4 regions of the Paenibacillus sp. EPM92 genome follow, and region 1 is predicted to be linked to each of the others. Evidence: riboswitches for the same ligand, from Rfam matches in the RefSeq annotation. Region 1 holds a riboswitch; each other region holds the start of a gene.
The links. Region 1 has a riboswitch for cyclic di-AMP ahead of JMF85_RS03180 (C40 family peptidase). Riboswitches for the same ligand answer to the same signal wherever they lie in the genome.
Positions count from the first base shown of each region.

Region 2: it holds a riboswitch for cyclic di-AMP, as region 1 does, so the genes downstream of both, JMF85_RS01160 (stalk domain-containing protein) here and JMF85_RS03180 (C40 family peptidase) in region 1, are expected to answer to the same signal.
Region 3: it holds a riboswitch for cyclic di-AMP, as region 1 does, so the genes downstream of both, JMF85_RS10605 (APC family permease) here and JMF85_RS03180 (C40 family peptidase) in region 1, are expected to answer to the same signal.
Region 4: it holds a riboswitch for cyclic di-AMP, as region 1 does, so the genes downstream of both, JMF85_RS16205 (KamA family radical SAM protein) here and JMF85_RS03180 (C40 family peptidase) in region 1, are expected to answer to the same signal.

Region 1 covers NZ_BCPS01000019.1:19,688-30,758, reverse strand. The annotation lists gene JMF85_RS03190 (response regulator transcription factor) at 1-30, opposite strand, end outside; gene JMF85_RS03185 (response regulator) at 300-659, shown strand; gene JMF85_RS03180 (C40 family peptidase) at 872-1,342, opposite strand; cyclic di-AMP (ydaO/yuaA leader) riboswitch at 1,346-1,483, opposite strand; gene JMF85_RS03175 (BlaI/MecI/CopY family transcriptional regulator) at 1,837-2,253, shown strand; gene JMF85_RS03170 (M56 family metallopeptidase) at 2,278-3,108, shown strand; gene JMF85_RS03165 (YceI family protein) at 3,222-3,917, shown strand; gene JMF85_RS03160 (hypothetical protein) at 4,090-4,899, opposite strand; gene JMF85_RS03155 (M1 family metallopeptidase) at 4,915-7,131, opposite strand; gene JMF85_RS03150 (YwhD family protein) at 7,290-7,829, shown strand; gene JMF85_RS03145 (hypothetical protein) at 8,170-8,358, opposite strand; gene JMF85_RS03140 (transglycosylase domain-containing protein) at 8,325-10,388, opposite strand; gene speE (polyamine aminopropyltransferase) at 10,643-11,071, shown strand, end outside.
Region 2 covers NZ_BCPS01000007.1:19,240-24,254, reverse strand. The annotation lists gene JMF85_RS01180 (3'-5' exonuclease) at 94-849, shown strand; gene JMF85_RS01175 (hypothetical protein) at 962-1,159, shown strand; gene JMF85_RS01170 (AAA family ATPase) at 1,201-1,965, opposite strand; gene JMF85_RS01165 (polysaccharide deacetylase family protein) at 2,108-2,803, opposite strand; gene JMF85_RS01160 (stalk domain-containing protein) at 2,933-3,769, opposite strand; cyclic di-AMP (ydaO/yuaA leader) riboswitch at 3,771-3,929, opposite strand; gene JMF85_RS01155 (DUF6483 family protein) at 4,120-4,827, shown strand.
Region 3 covers NZ_BCPS01000054.1:69,212-80,282, reverse strand. The annotation lists gene JMF85_RS10615 (CynX/NimT family MFS transporter) at 1-156, shown strand, start outside; gene JMF85_RS10610 (hypothetical protein) at 296-610, opposite strand; gene JMF85_RS10605 (APC family permease) at 711-2,474, opposite strand; cyclic di-AMP (ydaO/yuaA leader) riboswitch at 2,698-2,886, opposite strand; cyclic di-AMP (ydaO/yuaA leader) riboswitch at 2,974-3,174, opposite strand; gene JMF85_RS10600 (cold-shock protein) at 3,431-3,661, opposite strand; gene JMF85_RS10595 (cold-shock protein) at 3,732-3,932, opposite strand; gene JMF85_RS10590 (helix-turn-helix domain-containing protein) at 4,203-4,427, opposite strand; gene mscL (large-conductance mechanosensitive channel protein MscL) at 4,758-5,231, opposite strand; gene JMF85_RS10580 (peptidoglycan-binding protein) at 5,321-6,088, opposite strand; gene JMF85_RS28360 (hypothetical protein) at 6,170-6,298, shown strand; gene JMF85_RS10575 (YcnI family copper-binding membrane protein) at 6,407-7,039, opposite strand; gene JMF85_RS10570 (phosphotransferase) at 7,216-8,193, opposite strand; gene JMF85_RS10565 (glycosyltransferase) at 8,417-9,748, shown strand; gene JMF85_RS10560 (CotS family spore coat protein) at 9,790-11,071, shown strand, end outside.
Region 4 covers NZ_BCPS01000069.1:36,632-40,081, reverse strand. The annotation lists gene JMF85_RS16205 (KamA family radical SAM protein) at 81-1,247, opposite strand; cyclic di-AMP (ydaO/yuaA leader) riboswitch at 1,473-1,612, opposite strand; gene rpmG (50S ribosomal protein L33) at 1,649-1,798, opposite strand; gene JMF85_RS16195 (hypothetical protein) at 1,826-2,311, opposite strand; gene fur (ferric iron uptake transcriptional regulator) at 2,652-3,128, opposite strand.

The sequences.
Region 1 (11,071 bases):
CTCCACAATGAGGATCTTCCGGTTAGCCACGTGCGGATTACTCCCTTCGCTCGACTTCTGTTGTCTACGGTAAGGCCCCGGCTGCTTCTTGCGAGCGTTGCTTCTCCGGAGCTTTACGAATTTTGTTGAAATATATCGGAAAAAGGAACGAGTTAAAGCTGAATTGATCTACTTTAGTCGGATTTTAATCGGAATTAGGTCTAGAAGCCTATATAATATGAGTATATCACAAAATTGGAAAATTTGGGTTGAAAACATAGAGCGGCGTACAGCAGACTCGGACAAAAGGGGCGATTCCAATGGCTAAGGTGCTTGTCGTGGATGATGCGGCATTTATGCGTGCGATCATCGGTGGAATGTTGAAAGAACTGGGGCATGAGGTCGTCGGCGAAGCGGAGAACGGCGTTGTGGCGCTCCAGAAATATTGGATGCTGAAGCCCGATTTGGTTACCATGGACATCACCATGCCCGAAATGGACGGTATCGAGGCGCTGCGAAACATCATGAAGTACGACCGCAACGCCAAAGTGCTGATGTGCTCCGCAATGGGCCAGCAGAAGCTGGTCATCGAAGCGATCAGCCTGGGCGCGAAAGATTTTATCGTGAAGCCGATTCAGAAAGAACGCGTGATTAGCACGCTGCATCGCTTGCTCGGTTAAACCAGAAGAGCCGTTCTTCACGTCTAACGACGGGGAGAACGGCTTTTTTTTCGCTGTTTGGATCACGGCTTCGCGGCTGCGGCTCCTTCCCGGAATAAAAAGACAGAAAGCCCTGGCGGCTTGTCCCGTAATCGACCGGCACGCAGGTGCGGGATCGTCGGTTCAAGCCGAGGGCTTTCCAGACAAGTGAATCGTTTACGTCTTAGCGATGGTTACTTGGCGTCGGTCATAACCTGCCCATATTGATCATCCGAAAGGATGCGACGGGCCGTTACATAACGCTTCGCATAATAAGAATCGGTCATCTTCGTGATCACAACGCCTTCGTTCGTGGCGGAGTGATAAAATTTGCCGTCTCCTACGTATACGCCGACATGAGAGATGCCTTTGCCGTCCGTGTTGAAAAAGACAAGATCGCCGGGACGGAGGTCGTTCTTCTCCACCGTGGTGCCGAGCTGGGCTTGGCCCTTGGAGGAGTGCGGCAGGTCGACGCCGAGTTTGTCGAACACCCAAGAAGTGAAGCCGGAGCAGTCGAAGCCGTTGGTTGTTGTGCCCGCCCACTTGTAAGGAGAGCCTAAACCTTCGTTAACCGCTGCGCTTAATGGGGTTTCAGCAAATACGCTGCCTACCGAAATCGTGCAAAACAGTGCTGCGGAAAAAACAAAACTGACAAGCTTCTTCAAAGAAGTTTCCCCTTCCAGAGCCTACGAGGTTAGCTGAAGGGTTCGGTTGAAGGTTCCCTATGATCACTCTGAAGCGAGATCAATTCACCCAAAAACTGGTTCCCCCGTTTTCTGCGCGCAGAAATTCGGCAATATTTTCTGTTTTATTTTCCAAGTACAGTTATTCGAGCAAAAGTGACGATATCCTTCTTTTGTCACAAACTTGTAATAAATACAGGGATTAAAACGAAACCGGGCGGGTATACTAGATAGATTGACATTGTAAGCGGATACATACAAATGCGGATGCCGGGCCTTCCGTAATTTTTACACGTGCTTCGTGAACGATTGTCGGAACGCCTCGAAAGCTCGCGATTGCGCATACGAGGGCGGCCGATAGTATCGGTACGGTACCCAGGACCATAACACAAAGCTGTATAAGACCCGGATTCATTGAGAGGATTTGACAACGCTTTATAGCTTCACTACAATTTGTAGTGTGGGGTGCATGGCAAATGAAAATTCATAGCTTCAAGTTTTATGAGAAGGGCTTGAAACGGTTCTTCGGACCGCTGGAGTCGAAAGTGCTGGACATCCTGTGGACGCATCCGAATCAGTCCATTAAAGAAGTCCAGAAGAAGCTGGAGCAGCAGGATGAGCATTTGAACTTCAATACGGTCATGACCGTGATGAACCGCTTGGTCGACAAAGGCGTGCTCATGAAGAAACAGGCGGGTCGGGCGTCGGTGTACGAGCCGGTGCATTCAAAAGAACATTTTCTGGATATTCAATCGAGGGAAATTGCGCACGAACTGCTCGAAGATTTCGGTCCGCTGGTTGTCAATCATATGCTCGACGCGCTGGAAGAGGCCGATGCGGAGATGATCGAGAAGCTGGAACAAAAAATTAAAGACCTGAAAAAGGAAAGATAGGCCATGTGGGAAAATCGGTCTAGAATGTTATTTGCTTCTGCGTTCGTCCTTGCGCTGATCGTGTGGGTCCAGATGGGGCTATATGCGGCTCATGTTCTGTTCGGCTGGTCGCTTCGGTTCAACGTCTTTGAAATTTGCAGCAGTCTGCTGCAGGCGCTCGGCTTCGATTCGGTGACGCCGCTGCTTAGCGTGCTGGTCGCTTATACGTTCGGCTTAAGCCTCTGGATCTGGGCGAAGCAAGTCTGCTTGTCGAGGCGCGCCTACCGGAAGCTGCTCGCTTCCCGGCATGAGCGGTCGACGCAGGAGCTGAATGCCCGGTTCAGCGCGGACAAGCCTGACCTGCTGGTCGTCATGTGCGCGGAGCCGATCGCGCTGACGCTCGGATTGTTCCGGCCGAAGATCATCTTATCCACCGGATTGCTGAAGCTGCTCGATCGCGATGAGCTGGAAGCGGTCGTGTACCACGAGCAGTATCACCGGAATCATCGAGATCCGCTGAAGACGTTCTTGCTGCACCTCGCTTGTTCGGTCATGCGTTATATCCCGATTCTGCGCTGGTGTTACCATCATTATAAGATTGCGCGGGAGATATTGGCCGATCGCGAGGCGATGGCGGTCATGGGATCGCCGGCGAGCTTGGGGAGCGCCTTGTTGAAGCTGATGAAGAAGAGGGAGCGGACCGCTTCGATGGATTTCGCGTACGTCTCTTTCGCAGATACCTCGATTAACTACCGGATCCGGCAAATTCTCGATCAGCAAGGCGCGCCTTCGCTGGGACTGCCGGTAAAGCTGGCGATCGTGTCGCTGCCGGTTGTGGTTTTCCTGTCGGGTTTGTTTTTCTTGTCGCTGCTTTAAGTTGAAGCCGTGGCGTTTGAGCGAGTCATATCGCGGATCGGTCCCGTTAAGGGATTTTTCTTTATACAATTACACTACGGATTGTAGTGTTAACAATTGAAGGAGGCGTATTGATGACAACGAAAACACTCGCATTATCCGCAGGAGTTGCAGTTGTGTTACTAGCCGGGGCCTATGGCGCGTACGATTATTTTGCCGGCAATCATATCGAGGTGAAGGAGGTCATTCCGGCCTCCGCGCCAGTCGGCGGAGCCGCTGCGACGGGACAAGCCATCAAGGCGGAGCAGATCGACGGGAAGTGGTCGGTGCTGCCGGCATCGGAGGTGTATTTCTCCGTTACTACGTCGAAGGAGACGGTGAATTTTGTCGTGACGCCGACTCAGGGAAGCTGGGAGCTGAACACGGCCGATGCGTCGAGGACGACGGCCGAAGGCAAAATCGAGACGAGTGTGCTGCAGTCGGGAAATCCGCAGCGCGACAACCATATTAAGAGCAAAGATTATTTCGACACAGCGCAGTTCCCGGAAGCGGTGTTCACCGCCAAGTCGTTCGACCAGCTGCCGCAGGCATGGAAGGAAGGCGAGAAAGTCGGTTTTCAAATGAGCGGTACGCTGCAAGTGAAGGACAGGAAGAAGGACGTGACGTTCCGGAGCGAGGCCTTGTATGAGCAAGGGCAGCTGAGGCTGGAAGGCAGTACAGTCGTGACGTTCGCCGATTTCGGCATGAAAAATCCGCACACCGTGGCGCTCGACACGCAGAATGACATCCAAGTGCAGCTTCGGCTTGTGCTCGAGAAGGCGCAGGGGTAATGGATAGGGAAGCGCGGGGCGAAGGCGCGGTTTGCGGATGGGCGCTGGGGTCATTGGCGGCTGCGGTCCGCACGCACGGCTGGGCCGCACTGCCGATATCGGGAGATATCGCGCAGCGAGGCCAAGGCCGCTGCTGCGTCCTTGGCCTCTTCGCCGTGCGTCGCGCACGCCGCTACGCTTTCTCCGTCCAAAGCGCGAATTGCGTGCCGATCGCCCATACTTTAAAGAACATTTGCGCCAGGCGGAACACCTGGACGGCGAGCAGGGCCAGGAAGCCGGCCCAGAAGAAGGACGCCGCCATCACGGCCGCCGTCGCCAGAAGCCCCAGACCGAGCACGGTAAGCGCGGCCAGTACGATTGCCGGCAGGTGGCGGACGATAAAGAGGCAGGTGAACAGCATCGAACGTCCGCTTGCTTTGCCGATCTGCAGGTACATGAAGACGAGCTGGATGAGCAGCAGGTAGACTGCGAACGCCGAAAGTACAGGCAGCAGCGCGCGCACAAGCCCCGAGTAGGACACTTGCGAGCCGAACAGCTCGGTGGCCAGCGGTACGAGCCATACGAGCGGAGCCAGCGTCAGCAGCAGTTGAGCGGCGTAGAATCCGAAATAGGGCAGCGTCAGCCTGCGGATGCCTTCCACGAACCGGTAGCCGGCGTTCATGTCACGGTTCTGAAGCGAGTAGTAGACACCGGCATTCAGCAACGGATGCAGCAGCATCCGAAGCGCAAGCAGCGCTAGTCCCCACCAGAGGAAGGGCTCGATCAGGTTTGTCTTCATCAGCTGGAATTGGCTTTCAATCCAGAACAGCTGCACGGCTTCCTTCGACAGCTCCGTCGGGTAGCGGTGAAGCAAGGGCAGCACAACCGACTGGACCAGCTTGTAGAGGGCGATACCCCAAGCCAGATGGTATACAAATAAGGTGAAGACGGCGAACGGCTGCCCCCAGGCGATCGACCAGCCCGATTTAACGCGATTCCACATGTGTACGAACCCTCCTCACCACGCGACCCAGCCGAACAAGGTCTCCAGTATTTTAACGATGCCCATATTCCAGCGGACGGACAGCTTCGTATCCACGTTCGTCTTCATAAAGCCGTTAATCCGCTTGTTTTCCAGCACGATCGTATGCTGCGGATCGATCGCCGCCCAGTCGAGCGGCGCGGCATGCGTCAGCTTGTAGATGATTTCGCTCTCAGAGCCGTTCCATGTCTTATCGATTTGCGTGCCGTCGGCAAAGTGGAATCGAACCGGGACGCTCGGGACGGTGCCGCCGAGCTTGCGCAGTTTGACGCTGTTCTCGTACACCGTTTGGCCGTTCTCCGTCATCTTCTTCGTATGGATCCCCGCCACTTCATAATTGGCCATCATGCCGCCGTACACATATTGATCGAAAAATTCTTTCCAGCTCGATTTCGTCACATCTTCCACGGTGCGTTGAAAATCTTCGGTGGACGGATGCTTGAACTTCCAGCGCTGGAAGTACGTCCGCATAATTTTATTCATCGTCTCCTGGCCCGCTTGCCCTTCTATCGCCTTCAGCACGAGCTTGGCCCGGGTATAGACATTCTCGGCGTAGTTGCCGTGCCCCGCATAGTTCCAGGCGTTCAGCTTGAGTGAAGCAGGGGCGGTGATGTAGCTCGATTCGACGAGACGGTTCGAACGCACGCCGTACTCTTTCTCCATCAGCCTATCTTCGGCGTAGGACGTGAACCCTTCGTCCAGCCAGGCTTCCTCGAATTCGTTGCTGGCTACCATGCCGTAAAAAAACTGATGCCCGATCTCATGAACGATGACGCGTTCGAGCTCAAGGCTCGGGTTGTCTTCGCCTGCTCCCCAAGCGGTGACGAGCGTCGGATACTCCATACCGCCGGCGCCGTTGCCGTTCTCCGGAGGCACGACAATGGACAGTGTCGAGTAAGGATAGCTGCCGTACCATTCCGAATAGCGGGCGAGCGCTTTTTTCGCGGCCGTCATATAACGCGCTTTCAGATGCTCGTGCTTCGGATCGAGATACAGCTTGATCCGGACGCCAGGCAAATCCTTGGTGGCATAAGGCTCCTCGAAGTAGACGAAGTTCGGTGAGGCGGCCCAGGCGAAATCGTGAACGTCGTCGGCGTAGAAGGTATAGAGCCGCGTCTTGCCGTCGTTCACAACAGGTTTGGTCGGGAATCCGCTCGCCGCCACGGTATAGCCCACCGGCACGCGCAGCTTCACATTGTAGATGCCGAAGTCGGCATAAAACTCGGAGTTCCCGTGATACTGGTGCAAATTCCAGCCTTCTTCCGCTTGCCCGCGCGTTCCTTTGGGCTCATAGACGGCGATTTTCGGGTACCACTGCCCCGCCATCATGAAGTCGCCGGCGTACCCCATACGCGCAAACACTTGCGGCAGCTGCACCGTGAACGAGGTGAGCAGCGTCACCTGCTCGCCCGGGGCGACAGCCTTCGGCAGCGGCACCTTCACGAGCGTCCGGTCATGAACGTTGCCGTCGTCCGGCTGCACGTACTCGATCCGGTCGGTCAGCTCCGTTTCATTCCCGTTCAGCATTTGAATGGAAATGAGCTTCATGCTCCCGTAGTTGTCTTCCGTGCTTGCATCCTCGCGCAGCTTGCCGCCGGACTCCTGCATGAACGTCGTTTTTTTCGATTCGAACGCATTCGGATACAAGTGGAAGTACAGATCCTGGACCGGGACACTGCCGGGGTTTTTCCAAGTGAGGGAGGAGGTGCCGTGAATCAGTTTGCCCTCGGCGTCGAACTCAGCGTTCAGGTGGTATTCGACGATGCGGTTGGACAAGGGTCTGGGCGAAGGCTTCTCAACCGGCCTCGCCGGCAAGCTCGGCGGCGCGGGCGGAGGCGCCGCAGGCTCGGTAACCCGCCCGCTGACCGGCAGCGCTTCGCTGCCAGGCAGGAATAAGCCGGTGGACGAGCCGTCCGCTTGCCCCCGGGCGGACGGCCAGGCCGGCGCCGCGACCACCGCGTGCGCATGCTCGCCCGCGGTGCGGGTCGGCTTCAGGGCAAGAGGGCCCGGCGCAGAGGCGTCCGGCCTGGCGGAAGCCGCAGTGACAGCGCTGTAGGGCAGCTGCCAGCCTCCGTCCGCATCGCCTGTCCGTATTTCGTTCGAAAAAATCGCGCCTGGCAGCAGGGCGCTGCTGCAGGCGAGGACCGTCACGCAGCCCCATATGGCAAGTCGGTTGCCGAGTCGTTTACTCATCGATTTTCACCCCGTTGACAAGCATCTAAGGCATGTATATGTAACGGGACAAGAAACCATGAACAAAAAATTGTCAAGCCTCACTGTTTCATGGATAATAAAAGAAAGACGGGTAGACGTTAAATCTATGAAGGTAGTGAAAGGAAGGGGATGTAACGGTGGATACAAAGGATTTGGGCGCCGGCGGACAGGCGAATGCGGAGTCTGGCGAGAAGAAGAAACTGCCGGCTTTAAATATCGTCAATAAAAAAGAAACGAAGCACCGCGGCTTCGGGCAGGGCTCGATTGATTTAAGTCAATTGTCCAGCGTTATTATCGATGGAGACGAGGCGTACTTGGACTTAGGCGCGCTGCATGCGAAGAGCAGGGTGGAGAAGGGAATCAAGTTTTCGCCGAACAAGGATGAAGTGCCGAACGGCCGGCCTTGCTGGATCGTTTGGGTGGCCGTCGACTTCCATGAGGACGGCAAATATTACGCCGGCGTAACCTCCTGCGAGATGACCGTCGATCCGGACAACCGCCGCGGCTGGAAAGTTCTTGCCGATCACGTCAACCGGATGGACTATGCGCTCAAGCGCAAAATTATGGTCGACAATCTGGGAGAGAAGGAAAAGGCGCTGCTCAAAAACCTGCTGATCGAGAACGATCCGGGGATGTGGGAACGGTCGGACGAGTCGCTTAAGACGGCGCTTGCTTAAATTTTTGTACATTATGTGACGGTATTGTGTCACCATCCATAACGATGTATACTAATGCCTAGTATATGCATCATATACTAGGACAGCAGGAAGGCAGACCTCTCGGTCTGCCTTTTTGTGTTGTCCGGCGAAGCCGGGCCTTCTGCGCCAAAGCGGCCATGCGCCTGACATCCATGAGGGGCTGCGCGATCGCTAGCACGGGACAATTCCGTTATTTCCGCCGCGCGTCTGTCGTTATCACCGGAAAGGCGAGCGTTCAAACGAAAAGGACCCCTCTGGCAAACGGATCAACGATCCGGCTTGCCGGGAGCCCCTCTTGCCGCCTATGTTTGACCTGCCGTCAACCTTCTGCCAACGCTACCCTGCGCCTGTTTACGCGCGCGGGGTCTGTCCAGGCTATCAACAGTCCGCCAATGCGTCTGTACAGCTGCGCCTGCATCAACCTCAACCGTCTGCCCTTGCCGCCGGCCGCTTGCTTGCGTGCCATTGCAGCTGTCAGCTCGCCCACCAGCGCTTCAAATCGTTCCACCACGAGCCGCCGGTTTTGCCCGGATCCTGCTTAACCGGCTCGTCCTTCACCGGCTCCTGCGAGCAGTATTCCTTCGGCTCCGTGCCTTGGATGAAGGCTTCCATCCGCGATTTCGGGCAGCTGTCGTTGGCGAGCTTGCCTGTTGCGGGATCAATGTAGACGCTGACCACGCCCTCGGGAATCGGAAACATCTTCGGAGGCACGGATTCCAGAGTCCGCTCCGTGAACTCGGCGAAGATCGGCGCCGCCAGGTGCGATTCGACATTACCGATGTTGCGGTCCTTGTCGTACCCGACCCAGACTGCCGTCGACAGCTCGGGCGTATACCCGACCATCCAGGCGTCCGTGTTGGTTGTGCCGGTTTTGCCGGCGACCGGACGCTTCAGGACGCTGGACACGCGGCTGCCCGTGCCTCCCTGATCGAACACGCTCTCCATCAGCTGCGTCATGACGTACGTGTAGGCCGGCTCAATGATCGTTTCCTCCGAAGGGCTCGCTTCGTACAGCACCCGCCCGCGCCGGTCCTCGATGCGCAGAATGGCCGTCGGCGCAGCGCGCACCCCTTGATTGGCGAAGATGCCGAACGCGGAAGCCATCTCGTACGGGCTCACCGGGAACACGCCCAGCGCAAGGGACGGCAGCGGCTCCATCGGGCTCGTGATGCCCATCCTGCGCGCCATGTCGATGACGCGGTCCGGTCCGGCTTCCAGCGCCGTGTGCACGGCGAAAATATTGTCCGACTTGGCGATCGCCGTCCGCATGTCGATCCAATCGAAATACTTGCCGTCGTAATTGCTCGGCGTATAGGATTTGCGGCCCTGATCGTAGGTGAACGTGGTCGGTTCGCTTTTGAAACGCGAGACCGGGGTGAACTGCTTCTCCTTCAGCGCCGTTAAATAGACGATCGGCTTGAACGAGGAGCCCGGCTGCCTAGTACTGGCGAAGGCCCGGTTATACTGGTTGTCCGCATAGCTGCGGCCGCCGACCATCGCCTTTACATACCCGTTGCGCGGATCGATCGAGACGAGCGCGGTTTGCAGCTCAGGGTAAGGCTCCAGCTGTTTGCGGATCACTTCTTCCGCGATTTGCTGGGCATTCAAGTCGAGCGTGGTAAAGATGCGCAGCCCCATATCTTCGTATTCTTTTTCCTCGATGCCGAGCAGCTCGGTCGCCTGACTGCGAATGTAGTCGCGGAAGTAGGGGGCGGTCACCGTCGTTTTCTTCGCCTCCAGCGGCATGATTTTGAGCTTCTCGCGCGCCGCCTTATCCGCTTCTTGCTGCGTGATGTAACCGGCTTCGACCATCGTCTGCAGCACCGTCTTTTGACGCCCGAGCGCATTCTCAAGGTCATAATAAGGCGAATAATAGCGCGGTCCCTTCGGAATGCCTGCCAGCAGCGCGCTCTCGGCCAACGTGAGATCGTGGGCGCTCTTGCCGAAGAAAAGCTGGGAAGCCGATTGAATGCCGTATGTGGAATGGCCGTAATAAATTTGATTTAAATATTGCTCCAAAATTTGATCCTTGCTCATCTGCAGCTCCATCTGCACGGCATAATACGTCTCCTTCAGCTTGCGCGACCATGTCCGCTCATGGGTCAAGTACATATTGCGCGCGAGCTGCTGCGTAATCGTGCCGGCGCCCTGCACTTTGGACATATGCTGCAGGTTCACGATTGCGGCGCGGGCGATCCCTTTCGGATCGAAGCCGTAATGGTCGTAGAAGCTGCGGTCCTCGATCGCCAGCGTCGCCTCCACGATGCTGGGCGCCATCTCCTGCAGCGGCACGGTTTGCGAGTTTTTCCCGCCTCCTCCGTACGCTTCGATCAACTTGCCGTGCACGTCGTACAGCTCCGAGGCCGCCGCCATCTTGGAGACGGGCAGCGCTTGCGAACGCATGAACAGCAGCCCCACGATGCCGCAGGCGGCTCCGAGGATGAGGCAGGTGAAGGTGAACGACAGGAACGTGCGGAAGCGTCCCTTTTTGCGACTATGGTGAAATTCGTCGGCATCGGTAATGCGTTGCCCGGACAATAGCTGACCCTCCTTGGCGACCGCTCCTTCCTTGCGGAAAGAGCGATGCGGTAAGATGCTCACGATAAGTGCTATTAACCAGTATGGAAAAACATAGAAAGACGTATTCAGCCGGCTGTGTCCAAAACGTTAATTTTTTTTAAATTTACCGTTCCGGAGCGCGTTCGTATTTGCATTTTCAGGGTAATCTACTATAATACAATTTGACATGTAAGGCCCGCGGTTCGTTAACTCAGAAAGGTGGCTTGCGCGCAATGGAATTATGGTATACAGAGAAGCAAACGGAGAACTTCGGCATCACCGCCAAAATTAAAGAAACGCTGGTTACGGAGAAAACCGATTTTCAAGATCTCGCGATGATCGACACTGCCGAATGGGGCAAAATGCTCGTGCTCGACGGCATGGTGATGACGACGGTTAAAGACGAGTTCGTTTATCATGAAATGGTGGCGCATCCGGCGCTGTACACACACCCGAATCCGAAGCACGTGCTCGTGGTCGGCGGCGGCGACGGCGGCGTCATCCGCGAAGTGCTGAAGCACCCGGAAGTGGAGAAGGCTGTGCTTGTCGAAATCGACGGCAAAGTCATCGAGTACTCGAAGCAATACTTGCCTTCGATCGCCGGCGAATTGGACAACCCCCGCGTGCAAGTGATCGTCAACGACGGTTACATGCACATCCAC
Region 2 (5,015 bases), on a different contig from region 1:
ATTCGACATGTTGTCGATCTGGTCTTTTTTTCTTCAAAAAAACAAACAATAACCCACAGCACAACTAAATGGGGTGAAACCTTGCCGTACATTGTGATCGATCTTGAGTTTAACGGTAGAAAACATTATGCTATCCATCCGATGGAGATCTTGGAAATTGGCGCAGTTAAATTAAATGAACATTTACAGATCGTCGATACGTTTCAAAGTTATATCAATCCCAAGTACCCCATCAATCAATTCGCCTTGAATTTTTGCAAAATCGATAAGGACGTGTTGACCACCAGCCCGCCTTTTCCGGAAGTCATCGGCAAATTTATTGATTTCTGTGGAGTCGATTATAAAATCGTAGCGTGGGGAAGTACGGACTTTTTCAGTCTGTTTGTCGACTGTAAGATTCATGCGATCTCTTCGGATTGGTTAACACGCTTGATCGATATGTCCCGGTTTTTTGATGGCGGATTACAGCAAGTGCTGGCAGCTAAGGAGATTCCTTTCGTCGGGCAGCATCATTCGGCCCTGGACGATGCATTGAACGCCTGCGAGCTTCTAAAAATAAATCCGGACATTGTGAAGTCAGAACGGTATTATAAGCCCGACCATTTTAAGCTATGCACAGGCGGCATCAAAAAGAAAATCAGCTCGGCCTTAAATCAAGCCGTTCAAAATAATAGCTTCTTAACATGGCAAGAGTTTGCTTCCGATAAGGAAACTCAAGATTATTTTGACATCATGAATCTGTCTGAATCGGAAATTGAAATGGTCGAAACGTTGTTTTCAAAATTTTATAAACAAACCTATGGACGTAAAACAAGATCCAAGCTGCGGTCCTCCGCCCCCACTTTATGATGGGGGTTTTTTAATGATGCCGGACGGATGAAACCGTGCCGCTGTGCGGCATACTAAACCCTGATTACATTACATCTATGGCATAACACTCAACTAGAGGAGGTATTCAGCTATGAGTCCGATTCAAGGAAACAATTCGAATAATGAGCTGGCGGAACTAGGAACGCATGCCGCGGCGGCGACAAATTTGCATCGTACCCGGACGACGGAAGAACCGGTTCAAATCCAACCGCCGGTCGGCGGCAGCCCGGGACCCTTGGATAATCGCAGTCACCGCTACGATAATAAGAAGAACGGCAAACCGATCTAGCGCAGCAATAGCAAACAGGCGGAGTACGTGCGCCTGTTTTTTTACTCCTCGTCTTCAAATAAAGTACGGAGCATGCGTTCCCGATTCGTCATAAATTGCTTCGTGATCAAGTAGTGCTCGGTTTCTTCCAAAGTCGTCTTTTGTAAACCGTCCGGGGTTAATTGATAATGAACGGCGTCCGGGTAACTCATCAGAATCGGCGAGTGCGTCGAGATGATGAACTGGGAGTTCTGCTCAACGAGGGTGTGGATACGTGCAAGCATCGACATTTGCTTCAACGGCGACAGTGCGGCTTCAGGCTCATCCAAGATGTAGAGACCGTTGCCTCCGAAACGATGGACGAATGCGGAGAAGAATGACTCTCCGTGCGACTGCTCATGAAGCGACTTGCCGCCATAGGAGTCGATGATGCGTCTTCCGTACGAAAATTCGCTATCCAATTGGTCGATATTCGTCGCCAAATTGTAATAAGTTTCAGCTCGAAAAAAGAATCCGTCTCTCGGTTTAGTCACGCCCCGAACCAAGCGGATGTAACGATAAAGCTCCGAATGGGAATCACGCGTCGAAAACGCAAAATTTAATGTGCCGCCTTCGGGATTAAAACCCCAGGCAATAGCAATCGCCTCCAGCAGCGTCGATTTGCCGGTTCCGTTCTCTCCGATGATATAAGTAACTTTGGGATGAAGCTTTAACCCGGAGAAATCACGCAGAGCGGAAAGGTGGAACGGATAACGGGTGAAGGAAGGCACTTTATCCCGAAGCAGTTCGATGCTGCGGATATACGGGTCCTTGGTGGCGGTCGCCATCATGTATCAACTCCAGACGGGAACGTATGTACGCTTTTCTTCATTTATAATATCATAAATTATGTAATAATGGAAAACTAAAAATAAGTACATGCCAATGCTATTGCAAAGCCGGCCTCACGCACCAGTGGGCCGGCTTTGTTTATTTCCGCGTCTTCGCGATAAGATCGGACACGGTTACGAATTGATAGCCTCGTGATTTAAGCTCCGGCAGAATCCGCTTCAAGGCTTCAACCGTTTGCGTGCAATCCCCCTCCAAATCGTGAAACAACACGATGTCGCCGTTGTGCACGTTCCCGAGCACTTGCTGAACGATTTTGTCGACGCCGGGCTTGCGCCAATCCTTCGTATCCATATACCAGGACCACATCACGACGGTCAGCTTATCTTCTTTCATCGAATGGAGCAGCGTGTCGTTATAAAAACCTCCGGGAGGACGAAACACGTTCGGCATCTGTTCCGTAATATCAAAGATGACCTCCTGCGTTTGGCGAATTTCCTGAATCAACCGGTCGGGAGGATAATTTTTCAAATAATGATGGTCGAACGTATGATTGGCAATTTCATGTCCTTCGTTCACTTCGCGAATGGCGATGGCGGGAAACAACTGCACCCGTTTGCCGAGTACGAAGAACGTACCCTTGGCCTGATAGTCTCGAAGAATATCGAGAATCTGCGGCGTATAAACCGGATTGGGGCCGTCATCGAACGTTAATGCGATCAGCTTCTGATCGGTTTGCACGTTCCAGACGACTTCATCGCTGCCGGGCGCCGCGGCGCTCGCCGTCGTGCAGCAGAGCAGCAAGCAGAACATCAGCAGCATAACCTTCCTGAACATGTCACACCACCTCCGCCGGGATATTTACTTGTAGTTTCGGGCTAAACGCAGTGTGCTATCCACGAACAAAGGCAGGCAAATAAAAACAGCAGCCTCGAAAGGCTGCTGTTGTGGGGGGCTTACGGTTGCTTAAGAACCGAGAACGTACACTTTCACTTGTTGAATGCCGAACCGCGATGCTTGACTCGGGCTTTCAGGAACGAAGATGTCGATTTTGTTCCCTTTAATCGCACCGCCGACATCGGTGGCCGTTGCGTACATTCCGCCGGTTGGGAGCCCTGCATAGTTATATCCTTCGATATACACTTTGGAACCGAGGGGAATGATGTTCGGATCGACAGCGATGGTACCGAGCTTCAGCGTGTTACCCATATAATCCAGCGAGCCATACCCACCGTTCTCGCTTGGAGCAGCGGTATAGGCAGTAGCCTTCGCTTCAATGACTTTCACATAATTTTTGGCGATCGTCTTGGGACGATACCATGCCGGAGCGTGGTATTTGCCGTCCGTACCGAGAATGGCGATCCGGTTGTTCGCATCCCATTGGGTGGTCTTGCCGAACGTTTCGGCAAGCAGACGGAACGGGACGTAGACGCGGCCGTTCACCATTTTCACCGGATGTTCGATTGAAGCGGTTTGGTTATTAACGCTGATGACTTGTTCCCCGGTTGTGACCGATAAGGTCGTATCGCCGCTGCTGATCGCAACGTGAATTTGCGAGCCTTCCTGCTGCCAAGTCAGTTTATAGCCGAGTTTTTCGGCGATTGTCCGCGCAGGAACATGAAGCTTCGAGTTGCCGTCCAGAAGCGGCTGGGCATCCGGGAAGTGCACCAGCGAGTCGTTGATCTGCACCTTGATATCAGTGGGCAGATTTAACGGAGCGGCGTGTGCCGGCAGCGCTGCGGACAAAAACGCAGGCAACATCAAGCTGCATGCAAGAAGCATGCTTTTGAATTTCTTATTCAATTGTATCCCTCCTGTCAGCCTCCGAGGTTAGTTGTCGGGTTCGGGAAGAGGATTTTCCCTAAGCTGGCCCGCGGCAATCGCGGAACTCAATTATTCACCCCATGTGATGCGTCCCCCGTACGTTCAGAAAATGAACTGTTCGATTCGGCTTTTAAAAACTTACCATAGGTTGCCGTAATGGTTCAATGCATAAATTCATCCAGTCACTTCCTGTAATTGTAAATCGCGATGAATTTCGGCCTGAATCGATGTCCAGAAACAGGATCGGTGGTACAATAAAAACCTGTTCCTGCAATCTGCGCTCTAGACTTGGGGGCAGGACGATCTGTACAGAAACGGAGGCATCAGACATGTATCAGCGCGATTATATAATGAAGCTCATCGAGCAGACGGCTCGGGTAGTCATGAAAGTTTTACATAAACAGGCGTTATCGTTCCACGAGCGTATGGAATTGTTGAACCATGCGTTAAGGCAGCTCGTCGGTTTGGATTCCAAGCTGCTGCAGGCGTTGTCGGTGAAAGATTTGCTGGTGCTCCTCTCGCCTGGCGGACATCCGGATATCGGGAAGGCGCTCGCAGCCTCAGACCTGCTGTTGGCCCGTGTCAAGGTACTGCAGCAGGAAGGGCAGATACAGGCCGGAAAGGCCGAGGCGCTAAAATGGCTTGAGCTGCTGCTGACGATTCGTAAGATGGAGGAAAGTGCGGACTTGCGCGAGGAAACGGAGCGAAGGATCGAGACTGCGTTGGAATTGATCGGTCGATCGGGCATGGAGGCCTCCCAGCTCGAACTGCTTGTTCCTTATTATGATGAGACAGGACGGCTTGCTAAGGCGGAAGATGCGCTTTTTCACTGGATCGATGAAGTGAAGGGGGATGCATGGAACGAGCGGCTTTCACGCGTACTGGACATCGGCATGGAGATGTACGAGCGCTGGCTGACGGATTCGACATTGCAGCTGGAAGACGGAGGGTTATCGCGGGAAGAAGTACGGCAGGGCATGGCGGAGCTTGCGAAATTCAAATCAGGAGCCCGCAGGGAGGAGGCCAATGATGGATGAATGGATGTTCATGACTGGAGCCGGACTTCATGAATATGCCTTTTGCATACACTTACGTGGGAAATAGTGGGAATGACGGTGCCGGGATTCAACTGGCGCCGTTGTTTTTTAATGAGGAACATGGCATGAACATTGCGTGAAAAGCGAACTATTTTTCATTAATATAATGGAATGTTCGTGTTTTCTAG
Region 3 (11,071 bases), on a different contig from region 1:
GGCCCCGTCCTGTTCGGGTTTCTTCATGACGTGACCAACACTTGGGCAATTCCGTTGTTAATCACTGTGGCGGCCAGTCTTCTGCTGCTGTCCGTGGGCCTCGGGGCCGGACGCAACGCGTATGTGACAGCCGGCAGCAAGAAAGAATCATCATGAGATCAAAGCTTTGTTGGAGCGGATTTACCCGATGATTTAACTGGAGCGTAATCTGAAGCAGGACCTTCGCAATTGCGGAGGTCCTGCTTCAGATTCGTGCGGGGCAGGGGGCCGCCGGCACAAAAATCTTCGCTTGATATTACGGATAAAAGGATTCGTTCTTCAACCAAGTTCCACCCTCATCGGTGCTCCGGTAAAACATCGTTGCCGACCGGAGCGCTCCCCGTGCCGCCTCTTCGACTGAAGCAAACCGATTGTCCGTTGAAACGTACGGGTTGGCATTATCCGCTCCTCTATAATAATGACTTAGTTCATAAAAGTAATGACCGGCTTCATTCTTCAGGATTTTAATTCCGACTTCTTTACCATCAATGCGAGCCTTTAAAGCCTGGACGACCTCGTGAACAGCTTCAATATCAGGATGAAGATTCGCCAGCTCAAATAAATTCAACATCAGGTGCCTCCATTCGTGGATTTTGGTCTGAACGCAGCAGCTCTAATTAATGCTTCAAATGAAAAGGTACAGTCGAAATCGTAACGTCTTTTCGATTTAATCAATAGGCACGAATTAATATACTGGATTGATTATGCAGAAAATTGTGCCACCAACTCCTTGTAATAAATTGCGGAATCATCACCGTTACATAATCCGTCTCGCTGGTTTTCCATTCAATTGTATCGATAAATTTAATTAAAGGTCTCAGTATGCTCCGATAACTGGATTTTAAAATAACAAGCCGAACGCCTGAATTCCACTCCTCCCATTTTTTCTCCATCTTCTGTGCATCATCGTCGTCAAAAGCAACATAAACGGCAATAATGTTCTCTGATATCGACTTGGCATACCCGATCGTATTTAAAACGACCCGATTAACCCCTGCCACCGGGACAACGATCACATTTCCTTTGGTCACTGGCGTCTCTGCTTTCGGATCAATCCGCAGTTCATTAGCCATATTCAGGTAATGCTTGTGGATACGAATAAAGAAATAGATAACAACCGGAAGGAAAAGGAATGTGATCCATACTTGTGAAAATTTTGTAATCAAAAAGATTAAGCAGATGGAGAACGTTGTGATCATTCCGATTGTATTGATTAAAAAGCTGATAGCCCAACCCTTCGGTTTCATTTTCCACCAGCGGCGCATCATTCCTGTTTGGGACAAGGTAAACGGAATAAACACGCCTAAAGCATACAAAGGAATCAGGCCTTCCGTATGTCCCTGAGCAATAACAATTAAAATAGCCGATAAAACACCGAGTACGATGATCCCGTTTGAAAACCCGAGTCGATCCCCTCTGGCGGTAAACATACGGGGCATAAATTTGTCTTTTGCCATCATGTAGGCAAGCAGCGGAAATGCGGCATAGGCTGTATTCGCAGCGAGAAATAAGATCAAAGCCGTAGAAGCTTGTATGGCATAATACATGGGCCCCCGGCCAAACGTGGAAGCGGCGATTTGGGAAACGACGGTTTCTTCAGGTCTCGGTGTAATGCCATAGGTATAGGCTAGAAAACTAATCCCCATAAATAAGCTGCCTAAAATAAGTCCCATCATCATCAGGGTTCTTGCCGCATTTTTCTCCGCCGGTGCCTTGAAGTTAGGTATTGCATTAGATACGGCCTCAACCCCGGTCAATGCGGAACAGCCGGAACTGAAAGCCTTAAGGAGTATAAATAAACTAATTCCCGAGATTGCCATATCATGAGTTTGGGGCGCTGCAGAAACACCGCCTGCAGCATATTTATATAACCCGCTCAGGATAAGAAGCACAATTAGAGTGACAAACAGGTAAACCGGATAAGCAAGGATAGAAGCCGATTCCGTGATTCCCCGTAAATTCATGATGGTCAAAAAAGCAATCATCACAATAGCAATGAGAACACGATGGTCGTGAAGGCCAGGGAAAGCGGATGTGATCGCATCGGTTCCAGCAGAAATACTAACAGCCACAGTTAAAATATAATCAACTAATAAGGATCCCCCTGCTAATAAACCGACAGGCACCCCCAGATTCTCCTTCGATACGATGTATGCCCCGCCCCCCGTCGGATAAGCATATATGGTTTGGCGATAGGAAAGAATTAAAATCGTTAATAACCCTAATACAGCAATGGAAATCGGAATGGAATACCATAATGCCACAAAACCTACTGTCATTAAAACCAGCAATATTTGTTCCGTGCCGTAAGCAACAGAAGACAGTGCATCCGATGATAATACGGCAAGAGCCTTAAATTTGCTCAACTTCTCTTCCGCGAGTTCTTCGGATTTCAAAGGACGACCGATTAAGAACCGTTTCAAAGCAGACATCATCTTGAATGCTTCCCCCTTTTGAAGCCGATTCTCTGCTTCATGATTTGGATATTTTACCCGATGTTGCTGTGTTTTTATCCACATTAAATATCAACTCCTAAAGTCACAAACGGTTGTACATCTTCAAATCCTAAAGAGACATAAAAAAAGAAGCCTGACAGAAGAGGACTCTTCTCGCGGCTTCCTGGGTACGGCAAAAAAACCGTATCTTTCGCACGACAAAATCGCCTCTCTTTTTACGCTTACGAGGTTAGCTGACGGATTCGGACGTAAGAGTCGCCCTATTCTAAGCAAATGTACAAATGTACGGGATTGCTTTAGAAATTCACCCCAAAGTAATAAGCGGTGTAACAACCTTGCCCATTACCGAATGGTTCCCCCGATCCCCTAAAGGACTCAGCGATAAAGACGCATTTCATTTTTGATATCCCGGTTTTTGGCAATAAAAAGCCACAGAGGCGCTTCCCCTGTGGTCACGTTAGACGATCACAGTTTCCCCATCTCCTCCACACAACGCTTACGAGGTTAGCTGACGGATTCGGGTGGTGAGAGTTGCACCCTACCTCGGACAAAAACACTACCGATGTTTGTGTCCAAGGATTCACCCCTTCAAACTTTGATTTTTGGCTCTCACACCAATAAGCAAAGCTCGAGTTTGGTTCCCCCGCTTTCCCAAAGGGAAATTAAGCGAATTAGAATTAGAAACGTTATTTTGTTTTCATGAGTTGTATCATACGCTTATTCAAAAAAGCTGTAAAACAGATGAAATCAAGATATTAGACATCGTTTTGATAAAACGACGCGTGATACCGCTTACATATCATGCGGTCTTTTATTTCATGCTTTTTACTCGATGAATCGCGTTTTTTCTTTTCCCCAACAACCAAAAAGCCTTCATCTCACGATCCCTCTTATAGAGGAAACGTAAAAAGAAGGCTTGATTAGGGGGGCGACAGCTAAGAAATCTGCACACCTTTTTTAAGTGATTTAAAGTCGATGTTCGAGTTTAAGAGCAACGGCAGTATCTTCATGCTGCTTACCATCGGAGCAAGACACTGTCGGCAAATCGGCTGACATTCAAAGGCAAAGTTGTCACGAATCCAACCCTTACAGTCTTCATTTTCACATGACCAAATCATCGTATTTTCCGTAGGGATATCCTCTAACAATTTTTTCCGAAAATACATGATGAACCCCTCCTTATGATCCAAAAGAAAAGCTGCCCTCCATATTTGTTAGGGCAGCTTGCTTTGGGTTTTACAGCTTTACAACATTTTCGGCTTGCGGACCGCGATTTCCTTGTACGACATTGAATTCAACACGTTGACCTTCATCTAACGATTTGAAACCATCGCCTGTGATTGCACTGAAATGCACGAACACGTCGTTGCCGCCTTCCACTTCGATAAAACCAAAACCTTTTTCAGCATTAAACCATTTCACTGTACCTGTTTGCATAATATGACCTCCAAATTTTTATTTAACATGTACTTTTTATTTTTGGAAACAAATAAAAAATTCACACATTGAAAAAGGTACCATCGCACAAATGATAACCCTTTGCAATATGTGAATCAAGGTTTCAAATATATGATTAAAGTAATCATACCACACTCAAACGCAAAGGGCAAGTTTTTCTCTCCTCCACAAACCAAAAAGCCCTCGTCTTACGATTCTCCGCAAAGAAGAACCGTAAAAAGAAGACTTTGTTAGGTCCATTGGATTTCCTCAGATCTGCAGCTCCCCAAGCTTAATCAGCTCGACAACCGCTTGCGAACGCCCTTTTACATTTAATTTCTGCATGACGTTGGAGATATGGTTGCGTACGGTTTTCTCACTGATAAACAGCTGCTGCGCGATATCTTTCGTCGTTTTGTCCTGCACCAGCAGTTCAAATACTTCGCGTTCGCGATTGGTGAGTAAAAATTTACTTTTGTGATCGCTGCCCTTCAAATGTCACCCCTCCTTGCCCGGGTTTTTGTATCAATACAAGGTCTAGGGATACAGTCAAATTCAGTTTATGAAGGGTCACGTATACTGGTGCGGCAACCGTCCAAAAATGGGCGAGACGATGAGGCATCGCAGCTATTGGCGGGGAATCCGCCAGGGTACGGTTTTCCGGCATACGGTTATGAATGCAGGCGGCATGTTATAAGGCTGATGAATAAAGACGAGTTGTTCCTGCACAGCCGAGCCTATATTCATAAACATGTCCATCCTCTCTGGTCTGTTACATCTTAAGATACCCAACATGGAATGGATCTACTGAAGTGCCGCTATGGATCAGGCTTGTCCGTTCGCTTGCGCTTTCACGACAGCCGTGCAATATTTGCAGCGAATCGCTTTCTTCGGGATCTCGGATAAACATTCCGGGCATTCCTGCAAGCCGGCTTTCGGATCGGGCTTTGCCTCCTCCTTCTTGCGCAGTCGGTTCAATTGCTTCACGGCAATGAAGATGACGAACGAAATGATCAGAAAATCAAGCATTGTGCTGATAAACAAGCCGTAGTTTAACGTCGGCGCCGACGCTTTCTTGGCATCTTCCAGCGTAGCGAAAGACCGGCCGTCCAGACTGATGAACAAGTCCTGGAATTTTACACGGCCCAGCAGCAGGCCGATCGGGGGCATAACCAAATCGTTGACGATGGACGTGACCACCTTGCCGAAGGCGCCGCCGACAATAACCCCGATCGCCAAATCAATCATATTGCCCTTCATGGCAAACTCTTTAAATTCTTTCCAGACCGTTGCTTTCATCTCGTTCAAACCTCCGTTTTTTTATTAGTTTATAACAACAAACAAGCTCCCGCAAAGTTTGTGCTTTGCTGGAGCTTGCTCTGGTTTGGTTATTTAGAGATAAACATCTGTGTGAACATTTTGCCGCACGGACCGCCGTCGACGATGCCGACGCCGATGTGCGTGAAATCGTTACTCAATATGTTGGCGCGGTGTCCGGACGAATTCATCAGCGCTTGGTGTGCCGCCTCTACCCCTTTGTTGCAGGCGATATTCTCGGCGGCGTTGCGGTAGCTGATGCCGAACTGCTTCATCATATCGAAGGGCGAGCCATACGTCGGGGACTGGTGGGAAAAATAATTTTTATCCACCATATCCTGACTTTTCAACTTCGCCACATGGGACAACTGCGGATCGACAGTCAACGCCGGTAAGCCGGCCTGGGTACGCGCCCCATTGACCAAGTCGATCATCTGCTGCTCCTCCGCGCTAAGCTTGTTGTCGCTTGGCGACTGCGGATTCGGAGCCGGAGCCGGGGTTGGCGTTGGCGTCGGAGCGGGCGCAGGCTTCTTCGGAATTTTCAAATTACCGTAAGCCCATAGGATCGATTGCAGCGTCTTATCGTCGACCGCCCCCGTTACCGGAAGGCCGTACGCCTTCTGGAACCTCTTGACCCCGTTCTCCGTGACGGGTCCGTAATAACCCGATATGGAGCCGGAGAAATAACCGAGCGACTTCAACATCCCTTGCACAGCGTAAACATCTGGTCCTTGGGCGCCTTTGCCGAAGGCGAACACCGTTCCTGAGACGGCAAAGCTAAGCAGCAGAGCGATCGTAAGCAGCAGTGTTGTTTTCTTCGTTCGTAATCGGTTAAACATGTGAATTTATTCCTCCTGAACAGAAGTGAGATGGGGCTGATCGATTGCCTACTTCCAGCATCCCCCGACGATTGCAATATTATGAACGGATATTCGGCCGGTTTCTCCACGCTTGCCGAAGCAGGCAGCAGGCGGAATCCGTGGAGCCGCGATCCGGTGAAGCGGAGCGGTATCGGCCGATCTGACGGACCGTATAAGCATGGGTTGTAGGGGAATGCGCGGATGCCGCAGGAGAAAGCGCCGCCGTTCTGCCGACAACGCAAAAAGCCTGCTTCTCCCGGAAGGAAGAAGCAGGCTTACCGCGAATCGGAAGTTCGCTTATTTCTTGCGCACCAGTGAAACAAGCAGAGACGCTGCGCTCAGCACAACGGCTGCGATCGATAAGTAAAGCGGCGTGTTCGATGCCCCGTCAGTCGAAGCTGCGGCTGGCGAATCGCCCGCTGACGGCGCTGCGGTATGTCCGTGGCTATCGGCTGCCGCACCTGCCGGCTTCGCATTCACCTTCGTCACGGAAGCCGGCTTGTCCGAACCTTCGGCGCCGACCCATTCGACTACGCTGCCGTCTTTATAAGTCTGATACGCCTTCCACGTAATCGCGGTAGCCGTATCGGCGACTTTGCCCTGCATGTAAAATTCGCCGAATTCCGTCGGTCCAAGGCCTTCTCCGGTTGCCGTCCAGATGACGCCGCTGATTTTATCGCCTTCTTTGGTCAGCTCGTACTTCCAGCCGGGCTTCGGCTCGAAGCGGGAAACGGTTACCGCGTCCAGCGGAAATTTCACTTCAACCTTTACGGTCGGTTCGTTTTTTTCCGACGGTACGCGGACAGTGAATTTCTCATAGCTTCCCTGTGTCGTTTCTTTCGGTTGCACGGTCACGTGAGCGCTTGCTAAGCCCGACAACAAGAGAGATAAAAGCAGGACGAGTCCAAACGTGAATGGCAGCTTTTTCATTTCCAAATTATCCCCTTCCCTGGTTACAGCGATCAGTATTTCCATTCGTAATATATCGTAAACCGCTGCTTGGAAGAATGACTCAACCGGGCTATTTTTCGTTGTCTTTTTGGACGTTTTGTGACTGAGCGCATTCGGGCATGTCGCCTGCCGCTTCTCGCGCTTACTCCGGCCAATCAGAGTTGACTTTCCTGGGCCAACCGCACCACCCGCTGCCCGCCTTCCGCCAGCATCGATCGGATGAACGGCAGCTGTTTGCGATAATGTTTACGCCAGCTTTGCGCCGGGCTCGAGGCATTGGCGGCATGGCACAAGAAGAACAAGCTGACTCTGGCTGCCGCGATGGGCATAATGGCTGCTTCCTCCTCGGTCAACTTCCCGTAGCCCCGGAGAAAACAACGATCAAACGTATCCGCATGCTCGGGAAGCAGCAAGTTAATGACCCACAGCGCATAGGCGATGTCTTGAACACGCTGTCCCTGCTGCATAAAATCAAAATCCATCACGAGGCAAACGCGGTCTTCCGCATAACACTGATTCCAAAAATGCCAATCGCCGTGAAGCGTCGTGCAAGGCAAGCCGCTTGCGGCATCCCCCCACTGATCCAGCACCCGCCGGGTCAGCTTCTCGGCCTCGGCCCGTTCATCCGCCGGTATACCGGACAAGCTGCGCATCCGCTCAAGCGCTTCCGTATAATAGGCCGCATCGGCATAGAACGACCACGAAGGACGGGGGCCTGCCGGAACTTGGACAAGCGATTCGTGAAACGCTCTTAACATGCGGGCGCTCTCAAAAACCTGCGCTTCTCTGCATTGAAACGAATCCGCGCTTACGAACGGAGTCACCTGTACCAGTTTTTCCTTATATCGGATAAACGGATCGCCTCCCACCGCCGTCAACGGGCACGCAGCGGGAATGCCGTTCGCACGCAGAAGCGCAATTGCCTGCCGGGCATGCCCCAAATGCTCCGGAGCGGCAGAGCGGTTCAGCACCCGGACCGCAAAGGTTCCGTCGGACGTTGTCATTTTCATGTTCACATTGAATGAACCGCCCAGCATACCGTCAAATCGGATGAATCTGCCCAATTGGAATCGCTCGCATACGAACTCCAGCAGCGCGTCGTCGAACGGTTTAGAAGGTTGGGAGCTTTCCATAGCGTTCACTCCTTGACTTGGAATAGGTGACCCCAAATGCTTCACCTCATAACCACTGCCAAACTTATTGGTACTACACTATATTCGCCTTCTGCAAAATTTTAATAGGATATATGCGTATTTAATAAAATTTACAGCCTATCCACGAATGCACCTATCATTCCCAATCCATGAGACATATGCATGAGTATAGGTACGCCCCATCCTGATTGGAGGTGAAGTCTTGAAAAAAAGCAGACGCGCGTTACCTAAAAAATCCGTAATTCCGCTCAAAAAAAGAACGGCGTACAACGAAAGCACGAGTCCGAAGTCATATGCCGGAATCCGAAAACGGCGGGCTAAGGCGGGCCCGCTCCGTTTGATTCTTCCCAGATCCGGGCTGGAATTCCCCGCTCCCCCCCTTCAGGTTCTGATGGTACTCGATCAGTTGAATATCGGCGGGACGGAAACCTATACGCTGTCTCTAACGAGAGAACTGCTTCGAAAAGGAGCCTCCGTCTTGATCGCCGCCAAAAAAGGAAAGCTGCTGGAGCCATTCCTGGGGCTCGGCTGCCCGGTATACGAGATTGATTTCGTCGGGGACGACTACGAGCGGGATGAGGCCAATCGCAGCGCCCACATGGCCATGCTTCAATCGATTATTCGAACGGAGAAGATCGATCTCGTCCATGCCCATCAAGTTCCCTCCGGGATCGTAGCCCTGGAGGCGGCTCGAACGCTGCGGGTGCCGTTCCTGTTTACGGTCCACGGCACTTACTATGATCCCGCATTTTTAAGCGTTCTAAGAAGAAGCGCGACCGTAACCTGTGTCAGTCCCGCCGTCTTGCGCATGCTTCAGAACGCGGGGATCCAGGCCTTTGTCGTTCCGAACGGCGTCGACCCATCGGAGTACCATCCCCTGGACACCGCTTACCGCTCTTATCTCAGGCGTAAATTAGGGCTTCCGCAGCAAGCCCCGGTCGTCATGTATGCAAGCCGCCTGTCGTGGGAAAAAGCGGACATTTGCGAAGAAACCATTCATGCTTTGACTCTGATGAAGCAAACCGACTACCCCGACCTGCAGCTGCTTATCGTGGGCGGCGGTAAGAAACAAGACGAAATCCAACAGATCGTCGAAAGCAAAAACGAACAAACGCAATCCCCGTTCATTCACTATGCCGGCGAGATTTTGAATATGAACGCCTATTATTCCATTAGTGATTGTGTCATCGGAACGGGAAGAATCTCGCTGGAGGCCATGTCATGCGAGCGCCCGCTTATTGCCGTAGGCAGCAAAGGCTTTTGCGGTCTCGTGAAACCGCAGCGGTACGAACAGATATGGAACTGTTGGTTCGGCGATCATGACGCCGATCTCCCCTTAACGCAAACCTTATTGACGGAACACGTGAGAAAAGCGCTGCATGAAGATCGGACGGACATCGTCCGGAACGTGCGGTCCGGAAGGTCGTTCGTGATCGACCGTTTCCATATTTCACAAACTACGGATAAGCTGATCGACGTGTACGCGCACATGCTCAAATCGAGGAAAGATGCCCGAATTTCCGATTTGTCGTGAATACATGTCGAATCGCTGAACTTGATGATGGAGTGATGACGTTGGAAGAGTACAGAATCGGTCCATGGGACCATCTGGAAGGTACAGTTGACCCGGGGATTGTCTTGGAACAATATGTTCCGCCCGAGCTGGAAGCGATCGCTTGGAAAGTCGCCGAGCTTTACGAGATGAAGGTCTCGGATATGACGCTTGTCACTTCGAAGCCTGACAAAGGCGGCGCTATCTGGAAAATGAATACCGATCGTGGTCCGCGCAGTATTAAGGTGCTCCACCGCGAACCGAAACGGAGCCTGTTCAGCGTCGGCTCACAGGAGTACTTGGTGAATCAGGGGGCACGGGTTCCGTCCTTGATTCGGACGAAGGATGATCGGCTTTATGTAGAGGCCGGCGGTAAGCTGTGGATCGTCACGGAGTGGATCGAGTCGCTCGTTCAGGCGTCCAAAATCGATTTGGAAGGCGCAGCCCAGCTATGCACAGGGCTTGGCGAATTCCACAAACTGTCGCAGGGCTACATTCCGCCGTTCGGCGCTGCGCGTTCGACCCGGCTGCCGAGATGGCCGAAATATTACGAGAAAATTATTGCCAAAATCGGCTGGTTTCGAGATATCGCCCAAGCGTACCCGGAACTGTCCGCCAGCTCCCGGTTGTTGTCAATCGTTGACGATTACGACCGGCAGGCCCGGGAGATTTATGAGAAGTTTAAACTGTCGTCCTATCCCCGGATGGCAGCCATGGGCGATCCCCATTGGGGCTTGGCCCACCAGGATTACGGTTGGTCAAACGGGCAGATGGGTCCTGGCGGGATTTGGATTATCGACTTGGACGGCGTGGCGTATGACCTGCCGATCCGCGATTTGCGCAAGCTGATCACCAGCACGATGGATGATATGGGAGTGTGGGATTTAACCTGGATTCGCGGCATGATTGAAGCTTACCATCAAGCCAATCCGATCGACCGTGAAACCTTCGAGCTGCTGTGGCTTGATATGGCGTTTCCGAATGAATTTTATAAACATGTAAAAGAAATCGTTTATCAGCCGACCCTATTCATGGAGACGGAATTGAACGGCATTTTGGACCGGGTTCTGATTGCCGAGAGCACCAAATGGCAGGCGCTGGCCGAGCTGGAGCAGGACAAAGCGAATTACGTCCCTGGCCATTATCCGGAGCAGGAAGCGGCTGTGCTGCTGCCTGTCGAACGGACAGAGCGCGTGCTGGAAGGCCAAGAGCTTCCCATGCCGGAACTGCTCCCGCCCGCTGCCATGGTCGAACCGGTTACGACCCAGCCAAATATCATTCCTATCAGCCCGATGGAGCCGGTCG
Region 4 (3,450 bases), on a different contig from region 1:
AAGATCTTATCCTATTATCCTGTTTATATCAAGTTAGAATATAGCACAGCGATGCTTTATTACATGACTTATGTGGTTGTTCATCTAGCATGCGCTCGCGGCAGATCAGGGAGCTCATTCACCGAAATAACTTCATCGGTTTTCTTTTGGGGCTTCTGCCAATATTGATCGCTACCTGGCAGATCATCGAACCATGCCGCATCTTCAGGGCAATCCAACACCATGAACTTGCCGTATTCGTTATCCCGCGACTGGTGATATTTCAGATAGGCCTTTCCGTTATCAATAGCCAGAATTTCGATTTTGCCGGAGGTGTGACTCATGGATAGACGCACCCTTTTACCTAAGCCTGAAGTGCGCGCCTTGGCTTCTTCCACGATTCGGTACACTTGCTGCAGCGGCAGAACGAACTCGCGATTGCCGGCCACCGGACGATTGACGAAGAAATAATAGGGGGTTACGCCGGCCCATGACAGCTTATCCAGCAGCTCTGCCAATCGTTCGGGGTTATCGTTGATCCCTCTAAGAATAGGCGTCTGATTGACAACAATAGCGCCGGCTTGATGAAGAGCTTCAAAGCCTTTCTTGGCTTCGGCGGTAATCTCGCGAGGATGATTGATATGCGCCATCACATAAATCCGCTGGTTTACGCTTGAATGACGGCGGATGACTTCCAGCAATCGTTCGTCTTCATAAATCCGCATCGGATTAAAAACAGGTATTTTCGAACCGAGCCGTATAACTTTAACATGGTCGATTTCTCTTAACCGGCTCAGGATGCTTTCCAATTTGGCTGTTGCCAGAATCAAGCTATCTCCTCCGGTAAGCAGCACGTTGTTAATTTCCGGATGACTCGCAATGTAGGCTAGACCGGGATCCATATCTTTCGTCGCTTCATGAACGTCATTGCGAAAGAGTCGCTTCCGGAAACAATATCGGCAGTATGCACCGCATACTTCAGAAACCAGCAAGAGAGCCGTAGTCCGATATTTGTGCTGGCAGCCCGGCACTACGTAATTGGTATCCTCATCGGAGGCATCCCAGCGCCCATATTCGGATAACTCCCCTTCATTAGGGATGACCAGCTTTCGGATCGGATCTTCAGGATCGTCCCAATCAATCAGGTTCAAATAATAGTCGTTCACCCGAAATACAAACTTATCTGTAATCGGTTTAAGCTTCTTTCTTTCATCCTCAGGAATTTCCAGTATCTTATCAATATCCGTTATATATTTCGGCTGTGTCATATTTGCTCCTCCTACTACGAGTTTTTTCAAACCACAGACCTGATCTGTTCCCTCCTTTTCCTGGAATAAACGATTTGTGCTTTCTTTTAACAAGTAAAACAAAAAGACCCGATTCGAGACGAACGATATCGCAGCATGGCGATAACCGATCGTCATTCGAAGGGTCTTCAAACAAACAAAAAGACCCTGATCTCGGGTCAATAGATGCAGGTTAATGCATGTAGAAACTTGACCCATCTCCTGCTGACGAGGTTAGCTGCCGGGCTCGGGAAAGATGGTTCCCTACATCGTTACATGATTCGCCCCAATTACATTGGTTCCCCCGCTTTCCGATTCGAAAACCGGAAATTAAGCGTACGTTTATGATATACAAACATTTTTGAGAAGTCAAGGAAATATGTTTATCTGGTTTCCCGATGTAAGGTGTGTCTTTGGAGACGCGGACAATATTTGCGCATTTCCAATCGTCCGGTTTGATTCTTTTTGTTTTTTGTCGTCGTATAGTTACGATCTCCCGTTTCCGTGCAAGCCAATGTTACGATTACCCTCATCCTGTTCACCTCCTCTACAGTTGCCAATTACCTTGATTGCTCGTCCTCAAGCTCAGCGAATATTTCCGCGCATCGTTGCATCAGCAAGCAGAAAGAACGGTTGTGTCCGATAAAAAATGAAGAAAGATCGTACCGGTTCCGGCGCGGCTCCCATGTTACAAGCAGACGGTGTCTCATCCGTGTCAGGGCCAGCTGTACGAATCGATCCGCTGTCGCCGAGCCGGTGATGGTTATATACGCATAGAGCGAATGATCTTCAGGTTCATCCAATAAACTTACGCCCGCGCAAGAAAATTCCGTCTGGATGCGCGTCCGCTTAAGGAGGGTAAGAGCCATAAGCAGTTCGGCATCGACCGGGGTGTTCCCCAAAATAACGGTTTGTTTGGGACGCTTTCTTGGCTTCGCCCGCTGCACCCAACAGGCCAATTCCTGTTCCCGGCGTTGCCATTGTGTCTGGGAGTGATGACTAATGATCGTCTCATCATCGTTTTGTGTGCTCTTCTTCAATATCACACCCCCCCATGTAAACCGCTATAAACCCAGCACGCAGGGTTAGGGCACAATTCCCTGACCGGATGTTAGCATTTTTGTCACTACAACTTGGACCGGGGCCGTTCACGACAATAATATTTGTAATTTTTACGATTACTTCACATCATACCTTAACCTTAACGGCCAGTCAACTGCGAAGCTTGAAGTTTTTACCTCGCCGACGAGTTTAGGCTGATTTTGCCAGCTCCATAGATCCTCTCGGTCTTCCGGTAACTTCGCAACGGTTATGCAGGCGGGTCTTCTCCTGCACAACAAAAAGAAGTCTTTCCAAGATCGAAAGACTCCCCGTCAGCAAGGCATTTTAAGATATTGCCTTGCTTGCTCTTTTACATTCGCTACTTTTGCAGGTGTGATAGGTGCCCATGAAGTCGAGACGATGATCCGTTACTTTAAAGCCATATTCTTGTTGAAGTCGATTCTCCAATTCAAGCAGCCAATCGTCTTTGATTTCCTTGAGCGCCCCGCATACCGTGCAAATCAAATGATGGTGCATATGCGTATGTTCTTCGCTGCGGAGGTCGAAGCGGGCAACCCCGTCTCCGAAGTTCATCTTCTCCACGATATGAAGCTCGGCCAGCAGCTCCAACGTCCGGTATACAGTAGCCAGGCCGATATCGGGATATTTGTCTTTCACGAGCATATACACATCCTCGGCGCTCAGATGTTCCTGCTCATTCTCCAATAAAACCCGAACCGTCGCTTCGCGCTGGGGGGTTAATTTATAGTTGCTGCTCCTCAACTGCCGATTGATTTTGTCGAGTTGTTCCAATACCATCATGGATGCACTCTCCTTTAGTCTCGACGCGCGTAAATTTTTTTATTGTCCGCGAAATGAATCTCACTATTTATAATTATTCTAATCTTATCGCAATTCTAAGTAAGAAGCAATGGAATTGATTATTCAATTGTCCGCATGAGGCGGAAGATGACAAACACATCGGTCGAACATCATCGCAGCGAGAGCCCCGATTCAGTCCGCTGCATCATCTACAATAATCCGTTGTTCGGTCATGGTAACTAATAATTGCTGGGATGCTCATCATATGTTATGATTTATTTAATAAAGACCAAGTGCTGCTAACACTTGGCCTCGTACAATT